One region of the Paenibacillus sp. FSL W8-0187 genome, then DNA from elsewhere that is predicted to be linked to it. Evidence: a T-box and tRNA genes for the amino acid it is inferred to sense, from the RefSeq annotation. Region 1 holds a T-box; the other holds one or more tRNA genes.
The links. The T-box of region 1 lies ahead of tyrS (tyrosine--tRNA ligase). A T-box ahead of a tRNA ligase gene usually reads a tRNA of that ligase, here a tRNA-Tyr.
Positions count from the first base shown of each region.

Region 2: it has a tRNA-Tyr gene. The T-box ahead of tyrS (tyrosine--tRNA ligase) is inferred to sense a tRNA for this amino acid. The anticodon was not compared.

Region 1 is NZ_CP150206.1:2,359,262-2,366,094, forward strand. Features, by position in the region: gene acsA (acetate--CoA ligase) at 1-1,562, shown strand, start outside; gene MKY48_RS10445 (transglycosylase domain-containing protein) at 1,785-4,892, opposite strand; T-box leader at 5,037-5,294, shown strand; gene tyrS (tyrosine--tRNA ligase) at 5,346-6,599, shown strand; gene rpsD (30S ribosomal protein S4) at 6,686-6,833, opposite strand, start outside.
Region 2 is NZ_CP150206.1:6,341,646-6,348,478, forward strand. Features, by position in the region: gene liaF (cell wall-active antibiotics response protein LiaF) at 11-655, opposite strand; gene MKY48_RS28835 (PspA/IM30 family protein) at 825-1,511, opposite strand; gene MKY48_RS28840 (PspC domain-containing protein) at 1,513-1,992, opposite strand; gene MKY48_RS28845 (PspA/IM30 family protein) at 1,995-2,672, opposite strand; gene MKY48_RS28850 (hypothetical protein) at 2,741-3,040, opposite strand; tRNA gene MKY48_RS28855 (tRNA-Leu) at 3,655-3,734, opposite strand; tRNA gene MKY48_RS28860 (tRNA-Arg) at 3,743-3,819, opposite strand; tRNA gene MKY48_RS28865 (tRNA-Cys) at 3,832-3,905, opposite strand; tRNA gene MKY48_RS28870 (tRNA-Gly) at 3,917-3,991, opposite strand; tRNA gene MKY48_RS28875 (tRNA-Gln) at 4,007-4,081, opposite strand; tRNA gene MKY48_RS28880 (tRNA-His) at 4,100-4,175, opposite strand; tRNA gene MKY48_RS28885 (tRNA-His) at 4,221-4,293, opposite strand; tRNA gene MKY48_RS28890 (tRNA-Trp) at 4,316-4,389, opposite strand; tRNA gene MKY48_RS28895 (tRNA-Tyr) at 4,396-4,480, opposite strand; tRNA gene MKY48_RS28900 (tRNA-Thr) at 4,485-4,560, opposite strand; tRNA gene MKY48_RS28905 (tRNA-Phe) at 4,583-4,658, opposite strand; tRNA gene MKY48_RS28910 (tRNA-Asp) at 4,728-4,804, opposite strand; tRNA gene MKY48_RS28915 (tRNA-Met) at 4,835-4,911, opposite strand; tRNA gene MKY48_RS28920 (tRNA-Val) at 4,999-5,074, opposite strand; tRNA gene MKY48_RS28925 (tRNA-Glu) at 5,251-5,325, opposite strand; tRNA gene MKY48_RS28930 (tRNA-Ser) at 5,342-5,433, opposite strand; tRNA gene MKY48_RS28935 (tRNA-Asn) at 5,439-5,514, opposite strand; rRNA gene MKY48_RS28940 (23S ribosomal RNA) at 5,589-6,833, opposite strand, start outside.

The DNA of each region.
Region 1 (6,833 bases):
ATGTAGCAGAGGGGCGAGGAGACAAGGTAGCTCTCCTGTACAGTGACGCCAATCGCGAGGAATCTATTACTTATGCGCAGTTGAAAGAGAAATCCGACAAGTTCGGTAATGTACTCCGCAAATATGGTGTTGGCAAGGGTGATCGGGTATTTATCTTTATGCCGCGCGGCCCTGAGCTCTATGCCGGTTTGCTGGGCATTCTGAAGGTAGGCGCCGTGGTCGGCCCATTGTTCGAGGCGTTTATGGAAACGGCGGTAAAGGACCGTCTGGAGGACAGTGGTGCTGTTGCACTGATTACGACGCCTGCACTGTTGTCACGTGTGAAGCGAGACGAGTTGCCTGAACTGAAACATATTTTTGTTGTTGGCGAGATTGAGGAGGAGGACTCGCGGCTAGTAAGCTACCACGAGGAAGTAGAGGCTGCATCAAGTGAGCTGGAGATTGAATGGCTTGAGCGGGAAGATGGATTGATCATGCACTATACATCAGGCTCTACCGGGAAACCGAAGGGCGTGTATCACGTGCAGAATGCCATGATTCAGCATTATTATACGGGCAAGGTTGTTTTGGATTTAAGGGAAGATGATATATATTGGTGCACGGCGGACCCGGGTTGGGTAACCGGTACGTCCTATGGTATTTTTGCACCGTGGTTGAATGGGGTTACCAATGTCATTCGCGGAGGCCGTTTCAGTCCACAGGATTGGTACAGCACGTTGGTGAACAATAAGGTAACGGTATGGTACAGCGCTCCGACCGCTTTCCGCATGTTGATGGGTGCCGGTTCCGACCTTATCGACCAATATGATTTGAGCCATGTACGGCATATTTTATCTGTTGGTGAGCCGCTTAATCCCGAGGTGGTGCGTTGGGGACACAAGGCTTATAAGCAGCGTATCCATGACACATGGTGGATGACAGAGACGGGCGGACAGCTGATCTGTAATTACCCGGGCATGGCGATCAAGCCAGGATCCATGGGGCGTCCGGTGCCGGGCATTACAGCTAAGATTTTGGACGATCAGGGGAGAGAAGTGCCTCCGTACACGATGGGTAATTTGGCCATCAAGACACCTTGGCCGTCCATGATGAGAAAAATTTGGAACAACGAGGCGAAGTATGAAGAATACTTCCGAATTCCGGGCTGGTACATTTCAGGTGATTCGGCATATATGGATGAAGAAGGATACTTCTGGTTCCAGGGCAGAATAGACGATGTGATTAATTCGTCCGGTGAACGAATCGGACCGTTCGAAGTGGAGAGCAAGTTGGTTGAGCATCCCGCTGTCGCTGAAGCAGGCGTGATCGGTAAGCCTGATGTAACCCGTGGCGAGATCATAAAGGCCTTTATCTCCTTACGTGAGGGGTATACACCTACTCAGGAGCTCAAGGATGAAATCTACCGTTTCGTAAAGGAAGGACTTTCCGCTCATGCCGCACCTCGTGAAATTGAGTTTAAGGATAAACTTCCGAAGACGCGCTCTGGTAAGATCATGCGCCGCGTATTGAAAGCGTGGGAACTGGATCTTCCGACAGGCGATTTGTCCACGATTGAAGATTAAACCGTGATCAAGAACAGACTGACAATGGAGATGGTGACCACCATTTCCATTGTCAGTCTTTTTTTAGAGAAAGTTTAAACTTCCGAGGTTAACCTTCTTATCTTGCAAGATGCAGTCTGTCCTCATGGAATATACGTAGAAGTATCTGCTTTACCTAAAAAATAAAGCCAGCCCTTCTAACAGATGATCTCTGTAGAGGGGCTGGCTTTTTAGTATACCAATCTATTTTTTCTCAAAATATACGGCCGGTGAAGCTGCAGATTCACCGATTGGATTTACGGCAGTTACTCTAAAGGTACCGCCGATTGGGTTACCCGAGGAGTAGTAGAACTCCGTGCTCTTACTTGAGCCAAGAAGCTGGTAATTGCCATCACTGTTCGGACTGATGTAGATGTTGTAGACCATTACTTCTTCCTCTGGAGCATTGCCGCTCCAGGTGGCCTGGAAGCCCTCAGGGGTAGCCCCAAGGGTCGGCTGACCTGGTGCAGACGGTACGGTAGTAGCACCTTCATTCCCAAGTTCCAGGTCGTCATTGGGATCTCCCTCCGTGATGCCGTCACCAGGATTATCGATGTCGTCATCCGGATTCGTGTCGTTATCGCCTGGAACTTCGAATCCAGGTGCTGTACCGCCCACAATAGCGCTTGGTTCAGATGTTTTGCCGGCTACGTCAACGGCAACAACGTAATAGGAAGTAAACATTCCGTCAGCTCCAAGTCCCGAGAAGACAAGGCTCTGGTCGCCGAGCACCACCTGCCCTTGATGTGTAAACGGACTGCCGTTAACGGACTTAAAGAGCCGGTATCCGACAACATCAGGAGATCCACTGGCATTAAAGCTGATGGAGCCGCTGCCCATCGAATAATGTACGTTTTTCGGTGGGGTAGGGGCTTTGCCGTCATCTGTTCTAGGGTCAACCTTGCTTGGCATCCCTTTCTTCGCGTCCTGCGGAAGATAAGACTCCAGCGATCTCTTTTCACCTTTCATGACCTTCAAGGCGTTCTGCAGTTCTACAATCAGCTCATCAAGAGGCTTCTCACGCTTGATTACGATTTGTTCTCTCAACATATCCAAAGGCGTCGCTTCCTGTGGAATGTAATTTACACCCCGATAGGTGATGTATTTCGCTTTTGCGATACCGTCATCGCTTTCGGTAGGCACAAACTTCACATTAAACAGATCCGTTACGAATCTGTCCGTTAAGGCCGTCGGCAGCTTGCCGCTGTAAGCGGAAACCGTCTTGGACGTTATGCCCTCAGGTTTCTCGAACGTTTTGGTCGGGAACAGCTCCGGTTTCACGTCCGTTACTTCGTTCATGATTCTGGCCCAAATGGCCTGGGCGTGCTTGCGCTGGTCTCCGACGAGCGTATTTTTTTGTTCCTTATATCCGACCCATACGCCAAGCGTAACGTCAGGCGAGTATCCCATGAACCAGACATCCCCGTAGTTCTGGGTGGATCCGGTTTTACCAACAACCGGAACCTCATTGAATTTCTTGTACGTGTCTCGGACCTTGCTGCCTGTTCCGTTCGTGATGACGGTACGAAGCATATCCGTCATGAGATACGCGGTTTGTTCAGAGAATACCTGCTCCGGCTTTACTTCGTGTTTATAGACAATATTGCCTTTGGAATCCACGATTTTCTCAATCATGAAGGCGTCCGTGAATTTGCCTTGGTTGCCGATGGCACTGTATGCATTGGTGAGTTCTTCCACTGTCACCCCGTAATGCAGCCCCCCCAGTACACCGGTGGAAGCATTATAATCGTCTTCCTCCAAGGTAGTGATACCCAGCTTCTTGGAAAACTCCCAAGCCTTCTCGATGCCAACCGTGTTGTTAAACAACTTGAGCGCCACCGTATTGGTTGAATTGTTCAGTGCCTGTCTTGCCGTCATCAATCCCCTATACCCGCTGTACGAGTTTTTAGGAATATGGAACACTTTGCTGTAGTCCTTTAAGATGATCGGTGAATCGTCCACCACGCTGGCAGGCTGAATCGCCCCCGAATCGAGTGCCGGTAAATAGGCGGCAATAGGTTTCATGGCAGATCCAGGTTGTCGTTTCATTTGCGTAGCGTAGTTCATTTGTTCTGTGTTAAAATCCCTGCCCTCAATCATCCCGAGAATGGCGCCGGTTTTGTTGTCGATCATCATCGCGGCGGTTTGCTCCATTCCTTTTTCCGCGCTGTCAGGCACGTAGTTGCTGTCATTCTCTGCGATGGAGCGCATGGTCTTGTATAATGTCCGGTCGATGGTGGTGTAAACACGGTAACCGCCGGTGCTGAGCTGAGCTCGGGATGCATCCATCAGATCGGAGTTCGCTTGCGTGCCTTTTGCGTTCTCTTCGGCTTCCTCGCTCAGCTTCATCAGGATATTCGATGCTTGGCGCTCTACTTCCATCATGAGATAAGGATAAGTCACATAGGCCTTCTGCGTGCGAGGAGCAAGCGATTTTTTGATATCGAATGCCTTGGCCTCTTCATACTCAGCTTGCGTTATTTTACCTTCTTCCAGCATGCTTCCCAGTACGCGGTGCTGGCGGTTTATTGCACGGTTGAATGATTTCTCGTCAAATTCCCCCTTGCCGTTAAAGGCAGAGTAGGAGGACGGTAGCTGCGGAAGACCTGCCAAATATGCAGCTTGAGCCACATTCAGATCATTCAGATTGTTAATGTTAAATATGCCTTTTGCCGCAGCCTTGATCCCGAACAGTTGGTATCCGCTGGAACCGTTACCGTAAGGAACCTTGTTCAAGTAGGCTGTTAAAATTTGGTCTTTACTCAAAAAGCGTTCCATCCGCATGGCCAGAAGCATTTCTTTGACCTTGCGGTTATCGGTTTTGTCGCGACTTAAAAAAGTGAGCCTGGCCAGCTGTTGCGTCAACGTGCTGCCGCCGGTTTGAACCGACTCATTCAGCACGCGTTCCTTCACGGCGCGAGCGGTACCTTTTATGTCAACACCCTTATGTGTATAAAAACGGTTATCTTCTATGGATACGACGGCATCCTTCACAAGCTGGGGAATATCCTTGAATTCCACAGGTCGTCTGTCTTCTTCGGTTCTAAGCTGGCCGATCGGTGAGCCATCTGCGAAGTAGGCGAAGCCCGTTATAGCATTATCGTTCACCGTATTCTCGATGAGAGCCCTGGATCTTACCGGCTCATTCTCAACAATAGAGGTTACGTAGCCACCTATGGCTCCTCCGGCGAACAAAACGCCCATCAGACCTACCACAAAGAGCCATCCGATGACGGATCCGAGCACCCGCAGAAAGGACCGTTTACGCGGTTTCTTCTGTTTTTCAGGCTCTTGTTTTTTCTCCTCAACCATGAATGTATACTCCTCCTTTTAACGCACCTATTATAGCATAAATCGAAGGTTTTGAATCATGTGTCCCTACATAGCGTGTCCTTTTTTGAGGAAGATTGACTTTTTCGGGAAGCATATGATACAAATAATGCAAAGTTCATATCGTGAAAAGCTTTGAAGGACCCCAGTAGAAGGCGGAGCCTTTCGTTTCCAGAGAGTCGGTGGGTGGTGTAAACCGATAACGAGCCCCTTTGAATTACCGTCCGGAGCTGACCGGGGGAAACAGAGTCGTGCACCTGTACGGCTGTTACAGTAGTCCGGTTCCGGGATGACAATCCGTTATGGCAATGAAGTGAAAATCCGTTCCTGAGGCAACGGATTTTAATTAGGGTGGTAACGCGAGCGCTCCTACTCGTCCCTTGGGATGAGTAGGAGCTTTTTTGCGTTCAAAATTAAAGGGAGGTGTATGGAAACATGAAATGGGATGTGTTATCGAATGTCCAGCAGCAGGAGGTGGAACGCCAGATGGAGGTGATTTCCCGTGGAGCGGTGGAGATCATTCCGGAAGAAGAGATGAGGCAGAAGGTGATGACATCGGTCGTAACCGGCGAGCCGCTGCGCGTGAAGCTGGGAATGGACCCGTCAGCGCCTGATCTTCACGTCGGGCATACCGTCGTGCTGCAGAAGCTGCGTCAGTTCCAGGAACTCGGACATGAAGTACAGCTCATCATCGGGGACTTTACTGGCAGGATCGGAGATCCGACAGGCAAATCCGAGACGCGCAAGCAATTGTCAGAAGAGGATGTGAGGCGTCATGCGGAAACGTACAGGAAACAAATATACAAAGTATTGGATCCAGAAAAAACGAAGGTATACTACAACTCCGAGTGGCTTGCGCCGATGACTTTTGCTGAAGTGGTCGGCTTATCGGCAAAGGTTACGGTGGCACGGATGCTGGAGCGCGATGATTTTACTAAACGTTACCAGGGCGGGCTTCCGATCAGCATCCACGAGTTCTTTTACCCGTTGATGCAGGGTATGGATTCTGTAGCGCTTAAGACCGATGTCGAGCTTGGGGGAACGGACCAGAAGTTTAACCTGCTGATGGGGCGGACCCTGCAGAAGGAGTATGGCACAGAGCCTCAGGTTGCGATCACGATGCCGCTTATCGAAGGACTTGACGGTATACAGAAGATGAGTAAGAGCTTGGGGAATTACATCGGTATCGATGAAGAGCCAAATGAGATTTACGGTAAATCCATGTCCGTTCCGGACGAACTTATGCTTAAGCACTTCGGCTTGGCCACCGATATGGCAGGTGAGGAGGTAACCAGACTGGAGAAGGGGCTTCGGGACGGAAGCGTTCATCCCCGGGATGCCAAGATGAGTCTCTCGCACACTCTCGTTCGGATGTATCATGGGAGGGAGGCTGCGGATGCCGCACAGCAGCATTTTGTGACCGTGTTCCAGCAGAAGGCACTTCCTGAAGACATTGAGGATTATATTGTACCCGAAGGAGAACTGGAGGAAGGAAAGATTACGCTTATCAAAATGCTGACACTGCTCGGTTTTGCCGCTTCCAATGGTGAGGCCAGACGCAGTATCCAGCAGGGGGCTGTAAAATGGAATGGAGAAAAGTGCAGCGACACCCACGGTGAAATCGCTCCTCAAGACGGGGATGTGGTTCAAGTAGGCAAGCGTAAATTTGCCAGATTGAAGTTTTCTTAAGATGATTGAACTTGCGGAGGATTCATTTCGATAATAAAAAAACCTGAAGGCCAAGGCCTTCAGGTTTTTTGGGTTCCGAGTTAATCTTAACGGTTGTAGAATTCGACGATTTGTTTCTCATCGATATCTTGGGAAAGTTCGGAACGTTCTGGAAGACGGATGTATTTCCCTTCCATTGCTGCTTCATCAAACTCAAGGTAAGCTGGAAGATGTACGCGGTTAGCCAAAGCTTCC
Region 2 (6,833 bases), 3.4 Mb from region 1:
CATACGTTTATTATGTCATTTTTATATTCAAATCTCCGCCTAAATAAGAAACAATAAATTTCACTTTATATTCACTGGCCTCGTAATTGGGTGATATATACCGCACGCGGTTTAATATGCCGGTTTCCTTCCGGTCGTCCATATGAATCGAGCCAAACAGGATCGAGGCTTCGATCTCCACCCCATAATAGTCCGGGATCATCAGATCAATATCCCCCAGCATTCCATGGAACATAAGGACCGTTTGGCGTTCCTCTGGAAGCGCCAGGGACAGATCCACATCCGCTTCTCCAAGTACATGCCACACACTCAGACTGCGCATCACCCATGGAGTCAGATCCCAATCAAAGTTAGACATAAAGTTCTGCTTCTGAACGTACTTTGTCGTGGTATGGGCTCGCTTGGACTTGCCATAAAAAATACCTAGCGATATCAAGCTGATGCCGATAATCAACATGAGATGCTCCAGCAGCAGCAGTACGGCACCTACTCCGAGCAGAATGTATCCCTTCTTCAAATAGCCCTGTCTGATCTGAAGGACACCTGCGAACATGAGTAACAGGGCGACAATGGTGAAGAAACCAAACCATCGGCCGAAAAGCATAATAAAACCCAAGCTGATTAAACCAACTGCTATCCAGCGGTTTCTGTCCATGTCGCACCTCCTTGATGACCAAGATATAAGCTCGGAAAAGCCATAGCAGTGAGACGTTCTCCACTGTATGGCTTTGCCTGTACTATACGACAATCTCATTCGTATAGCATATCATATGAACATGGTGTTCGAATACGGTTTAATCTTATTTTGCTGACTTGTTAAGGAATTACTCGGACTTCGAAGAATTCCCCATTTTGTTTTTCAAAGCTTGCAGCTGCTCATCGACTTTCAATTGCTTCTCAGCATCCACTGGGCTTGTGTATACTGCATTGTTAGGACGGTATGGGGCGCGAAGCACATCAGCTTCTGCTTCCAGTTGCATGATTTTTTCCTCCATGCGGTGGAAGCCCATCGAAGCACTGCCGCTTTCGATCGTATGCAGGCTGCTCACTTGAGACATTTGCTTCTTCGCTTTAGCCATTTGAGCGCGAGCTACAAGCTCATTGCGCTTGTTGCGCATTTTGTAGAACTCGTCTTTCATTTCATGCAGCTGAGCTACAAGTTCTTTCGCTTGAGCCTCGGATTGCAGGTGCAATTCCACGTACTCGGTTTCTTTTTGATCGAAATAGATCTTCTCTTCAAGCAGCTTGCGAGCCACTTCTTCTTGACCATTTTTAAGAGCCAATTCAGCTTGAGCTTCACGTTGTGCCGCCATCTTCACAGCCTCATCGACGCGCTGCTTCATACGACGCTCGTTAGCCATTTGCTTCGCTACTGTTACCTCTGCTTCATGAATTTCTGCCTCCATGTCGCGCAGGTACTGGTTCAACATTACGATTGGATCCTCTACTTTATCCAGCAGTTCATTCACCGATGCTTTCGTCATATCCTTAATTCTTTTAAATACTCCCATGTTATTTATCTCCCTTCTCATAGTTCGAAAGTTTTTTCTTCAATTCTTCGATTTCTTTTTGCATTGCTTTTCTCTCAATATCCTTCATCATCGCATCCAGATCGGAATCCGCAGACGCATTGTTTCTTGTGCCATTGGGACGGTCATATTTGGGGCCAAAACTTCCATGCTCATTAGGATAGCCTTGACGTCCATAAGCATCGTTATAGCTGTTGTAGCCTAGTCCCGGGCCCGGATGATCGTTGTAACGGTATCCGCCACCATGTCTTCCCTGTGGACCATACGGATCGTGATAGTACGGCTCCTTAGGTACTACAAGGGATGCAATCAGATAGATCAACAGCGTTGTACCGCCTGTGAAAAAGATACTGACTACAAATATGATTCTAAGTAGGGTAGATTCGACTCCGAAATGATCGGATATACCGCCGATCAACCCTGTGAACATCTTGTCTCGGGTGGAACGGTACAATCTAGTCATGGTTACTCCTTTCCGCTGTTATTCAGCTTTTGCTTCAGGCGGGCAAGTTCTTTTTCCAATACAGTGGAGACTGTTTCACCAGCCTGATCCATGTATTCCTGCCCCATGCGGCGTAAATCGCGAAGACTTCTGGCTTCCAGTTCCCAGTCGCTGATACGGTCTTCGAGACGATTGAACATCTTCGGTACATCAGGACCGCCGCCATAGGAGCCTGTACGTTCATTCATTTTTTGCTGAAGACGAAGGGTTTCCACTCGGGCAACATAATACTGACGTTTGCTGTATACCGTCTGATATTCCATCCGCAGCTCGCCGAGCTGCTCCTCGATTTCTTTTAACGACTCCAGGCTTGAGGACAACAGGCCTTGATACTGTTCAATCTTTTCCTCATAGATCAGCTTCTCCTGCAATGCCAGCTTGGCAAGATGTTCTTCACCGGCCTTCAGTGCAAGCAGTGCCTGCTCTTCGCGTTTATATCGCATGGTTTCTGCTTGATCCACCTGCTGCTTCAGCTGTCTGGAATGTACTTGACATTGCTGCTGCAGCTTCTCAGCCTCAGCAATGTCCTGTCTGGTTGAATGTAGGAACTGGTCGATCAATCGAACCGGATCCTGGCTCTGCTCGAGCTTTTCATTCAATGTTGCTACGGTTATGTCTCTTATCCGCCGGAAAACACTCATATTCGCTTAGCCCTCCTCATCTATCATGATCTGTTGTTTTTGCATGTTATTTAATGTAGTGGTTTTTATCAATAACGGGGTCTACCATTCTTCAATCGGGACACCCCGTAGATGATCAAGATGATTCCAAGGATCGGACCGATCAGCCAAGACAGTTTACCCATCAACCAGATCACACCGATACCGAGAATAACCCATCCCATCAAGGTGTTACCTCTCCGGATCCCGTAGTATCCCAAAGCGACCATCAGGATTGGAATTACAAGACTGAACAACCATCCAAGCAGAGGACCGAATACTCCCAGGAGAACCAAGATCCCTACACCAATCAACAGGATACTCATTCCATTTCCTTTTGAATTTCTCATTTATACACCGCCTTTCTGTTGTTTGATCGTTGTTTCATTTGTTCAACCTTATGACTCTATTCTAGGTAATTTCGAGTTTCACTAAAACGGCCTGGGGACGGTTTTTGCACCTAGACCTAAGGCGGGGCCTCCTATAGACCTGCGTCCAACCCTGCACTGGATCAATGATTCGATAAGCTGACCTGTGTAGATGAATCCTCCGGTATCCTTGCTTTTGTTTTACCTAATAAAGAGACGTGCTTTCTAATGTTAGTTTAGTTTGATGAGTATAGCTTCAGCTCTAAGGTGATAGTAGTAAAGCCCGTGGAACGGTAGGTTAAGGTAGCGGTAGGATGAAGCATGGGGCCGAATATGAAAATCATGAAGAAGGATACCATAGTAAAGGAAGTGGGATTGATCTAAGGAGGTTGCATCTCAGAAGTTTGCATAGGATTAAGGTGTATTGCTTGCGAGTTATAAAATGAAGTGACATAACACTTAAGCTCATCAAGATTAGCCTTTTATCATGAAGAGTAACGGATCTTCAGCTTAGCTGCTACCGAGAAACGAATATCGATGTAAATGCAACGAAAAAAGGAATGCAGACGTTTATAGTCTACATTCCTTTTGGATGATGCCGGTGAAGGGACTCGAACCCCCACGGTTTCCCTCACGATTTTGAGTCGCGCGCGTCTGCCAATTCCGCCACACCGGCTTACTTTATGGCGTGCCCTAAGAGATTCGAACTCCTGACCTTTTGATTCGTAGTCAAACGCTCTATCCAGCTGAGCTAAGGGCACATAGTTTTGTTATGGAGGCGCCACCCAGATTCGAACTGGGGATAAAGCTTTTGCAGAGCTGTGCCTTACCACTTGGCTATGGCGCCAGAAATAAAAATGGAGCGGACGACGGGAATCGAACCCGCGACCCTCGCCTTGGCAAGGCGATGCTCTACCGCTGAGCCACGTCCGCAAACATAAAAATCAATGGCTGGGGATATAGGATTCGAACCTATGCATGACGGAGTCAAAGTCCGTTGCCTTACCGCTTGGCTAATCCCCAACATTTTTAAAAAAACTATGGGGCGACCGATGGGTCTCGAACCCACGAATGCCGGAACCACAATCCGGTGCGTTAACCCCTTCGCCACGATCGCCATAATGTAATAGTTTTTTTAGAGAATAATCATAATGAAATAATGGGCGACCGATGGGTCTCGAACCCACGAATGCCGGAACCACAATCCGGTGCGTTAACCCCTTCGCCACGATCGCCAAGTTCATTATAAATATTCAATGGCAGGGGCAGCAGGAATTGAACCCACACCAACGGTTTTGGAGACCGTTGTTCTACCTTTAAACTATGCCCCTAAAAACTGGTGGAGGATGATGGATTCGAACCACCGAACTCGAAGAGAGCAGATTTACAGTCTGCCGTGTTTAGCCACTTCACTAATCCTCCAGAATGGTGCCGGCGAGAGGACTTGAACCCCCAACCTACTGATTACAAGTCAGTTGCTCTACCAATTGAGCTACACCGGCATATAAAGTTATAAAACGTACATGGTGGCTCGGGACGGAATCGAACCGCCGACACGAGGATTTTCAGTCCTCTGCTCTACCGACTGAGCTACCGAGCCTTAAAGCTCTTCGCGAACTTTGACGGAACCCAATATCGGATACTCATCTCATCCCAAAGTTATAAATAATGGCGGAACTGACGGGATTCGAACCCGCGATCTCCTGCGTGACAGGCAGGCATGTTAGGCCTCTACACCACAGTTCCATGAGGCATTATCGCTATCGCGATATAAATTGGTTGCGGGGGCAGGATTTGAACCTACGACCTTCGGGTTATGAGCCCGACGAGCTACCGAACTGCTCCACCCCGCGTCATTAAAAGGGTTGCTTGTATGGGGTCCCCGAATAGTAATCGGAATTACTTGCGAAGCATGAGCTTCACTTTTTGGGGATAAATCATGGTGGAGGCTGAGGGGATCGAACCCCCGACCCTCTGCTTGTAAGGCAGATGCTCTCCCAGCTGAGCTAAGCCTCCGTAACAAAGCGACTTTAATCATACCAAAATCTGATATAAGAAGCAAGTGTTTTTCAAAAGAAAGTGGTGACCCGTAGGGGATACTCTCACTTCGTTCTAGACTGCGAAGCCTATACTACCGAAGTTAAGCTCCGACGAACCGACGGGATTCTCATCCCCTGATGCAATAAAGAAAGTGGTGACCCGTAGGGGATTCGAACCCCTGTTACCTCCGTGAAAGGGAGGTGTCTTAACCCCTTGACCAACGGGCCTTGCTTGAAATAATAGTGGCGGAGAGAGAGGGATTCGAACCCTCGAGACGCTTTTGGCGCCTACACGATTTCCAATCGTGCTCCTTCGGCCAACTCGGACACCTCTCCATAAATGGCTCCCCGAACAGGACTCGAACCTGTGACAACTCGATTAACAGTCGAGTGCTCTACCAACTGAGCTATCAGGGAACAATATTTAATTCAAGTGATTGATCACCTGAAAACTAGATACGAAACGAATTTGCAGCACATTGAAATAGTTTTTGGATAAGCCCTCGACCGATTAGTATTGGTCAGCTCCATGCATTGCTGCACTTCCACCTCCAACCTATCTACCTCGTGGTCTTCAAGGGGTCTTACGAATTGGGAAATCTCATCTTGAGGGGGGCTTCACGCTTAGATGCTTTCAGCGCTTATCCCTTCCGTACGTAGCTACCCAGCCATGCTCCTGGCGGAACAACTGGTGCACCAGCGGTACGTCCATCCCGGTCCTCTCGTACTAAGGACAGCTCCTCTCAAATTTCCTACGCCCACGACAGATAGGGACCGAACTGTCTCACGACGTTCTGAACCCAGCTCGCGTACCGCTTTAATGGGCGAACAGCCCAACCCTTGGGACCTACTTCAGCCCCAGGATGCGATGAGCCGACATCGAGGTGCCAAACCTCCCCGTCGATGTGGACTCTTGGGGGAGATAAGCCTGTTATCCCCAGGGTAGCTTTTATCCGTTGAGCGATGGCCCTTCCATGCGGTACCACCGGATCACTAAGCCCGACTTTCGTCCCTGCTCGACTTGTAGGTCTCGCAGTCAAGCTCCCTTATGCCTTTGCACTCTTCGAATGATTTCCAACCATTCTGAGGGAACCTTGGGGCGCCTCCGTTACTCTTTAGGAGGCGACCGCCCCAGTCAAACTGCCCGCCTGACACTGTCCCCGTACCGGATTACGGTACCAGGTTAGAACCTAGATACGATCAGGGTGGTATCCCAACGTCGCCTCCACACAAGCTGGCGCTCATGCTTCAAAGGCTCCCACCTATCCTGTACAGATCGTACCCAAATCCAATATCAAGCTGCAGTAAAGCTCCATGGGGTCTTTCCGTCTTGTCGCGGGTAACCTGCATCTTCACAGGTATTAAAATTTCACCGGATCTCTCGTTGAGACAGCGCCCAAGTCGTTACGCCATTCGTGCGGGTCAGAATTTACCTGACAAGGAATTTCGCTACCTTAGGACCGTTATAGTTACGGCCGCCGTTTACTGGGGCTTCGGTTCACAGCTTCGGGATTACTCCCTAACCGCTCCCCTTAACCTTCCAGCACCGGGCAGGCGTCAGCCCGTATACTTCGCCTTACGGCTTCGCACAGACCTGTGTTTTTGCTAAACAGTCGCTTGGGCCTTTTCACTGCGGCCCCCTCGGGCTATTCACCCTACCGAGGCACCCCTTCTCCCGAAGTTACGGGGTCATTTTGCCGAGTTCCTTAACGAGAGTTCTTCCGCGCGCCTTAGAA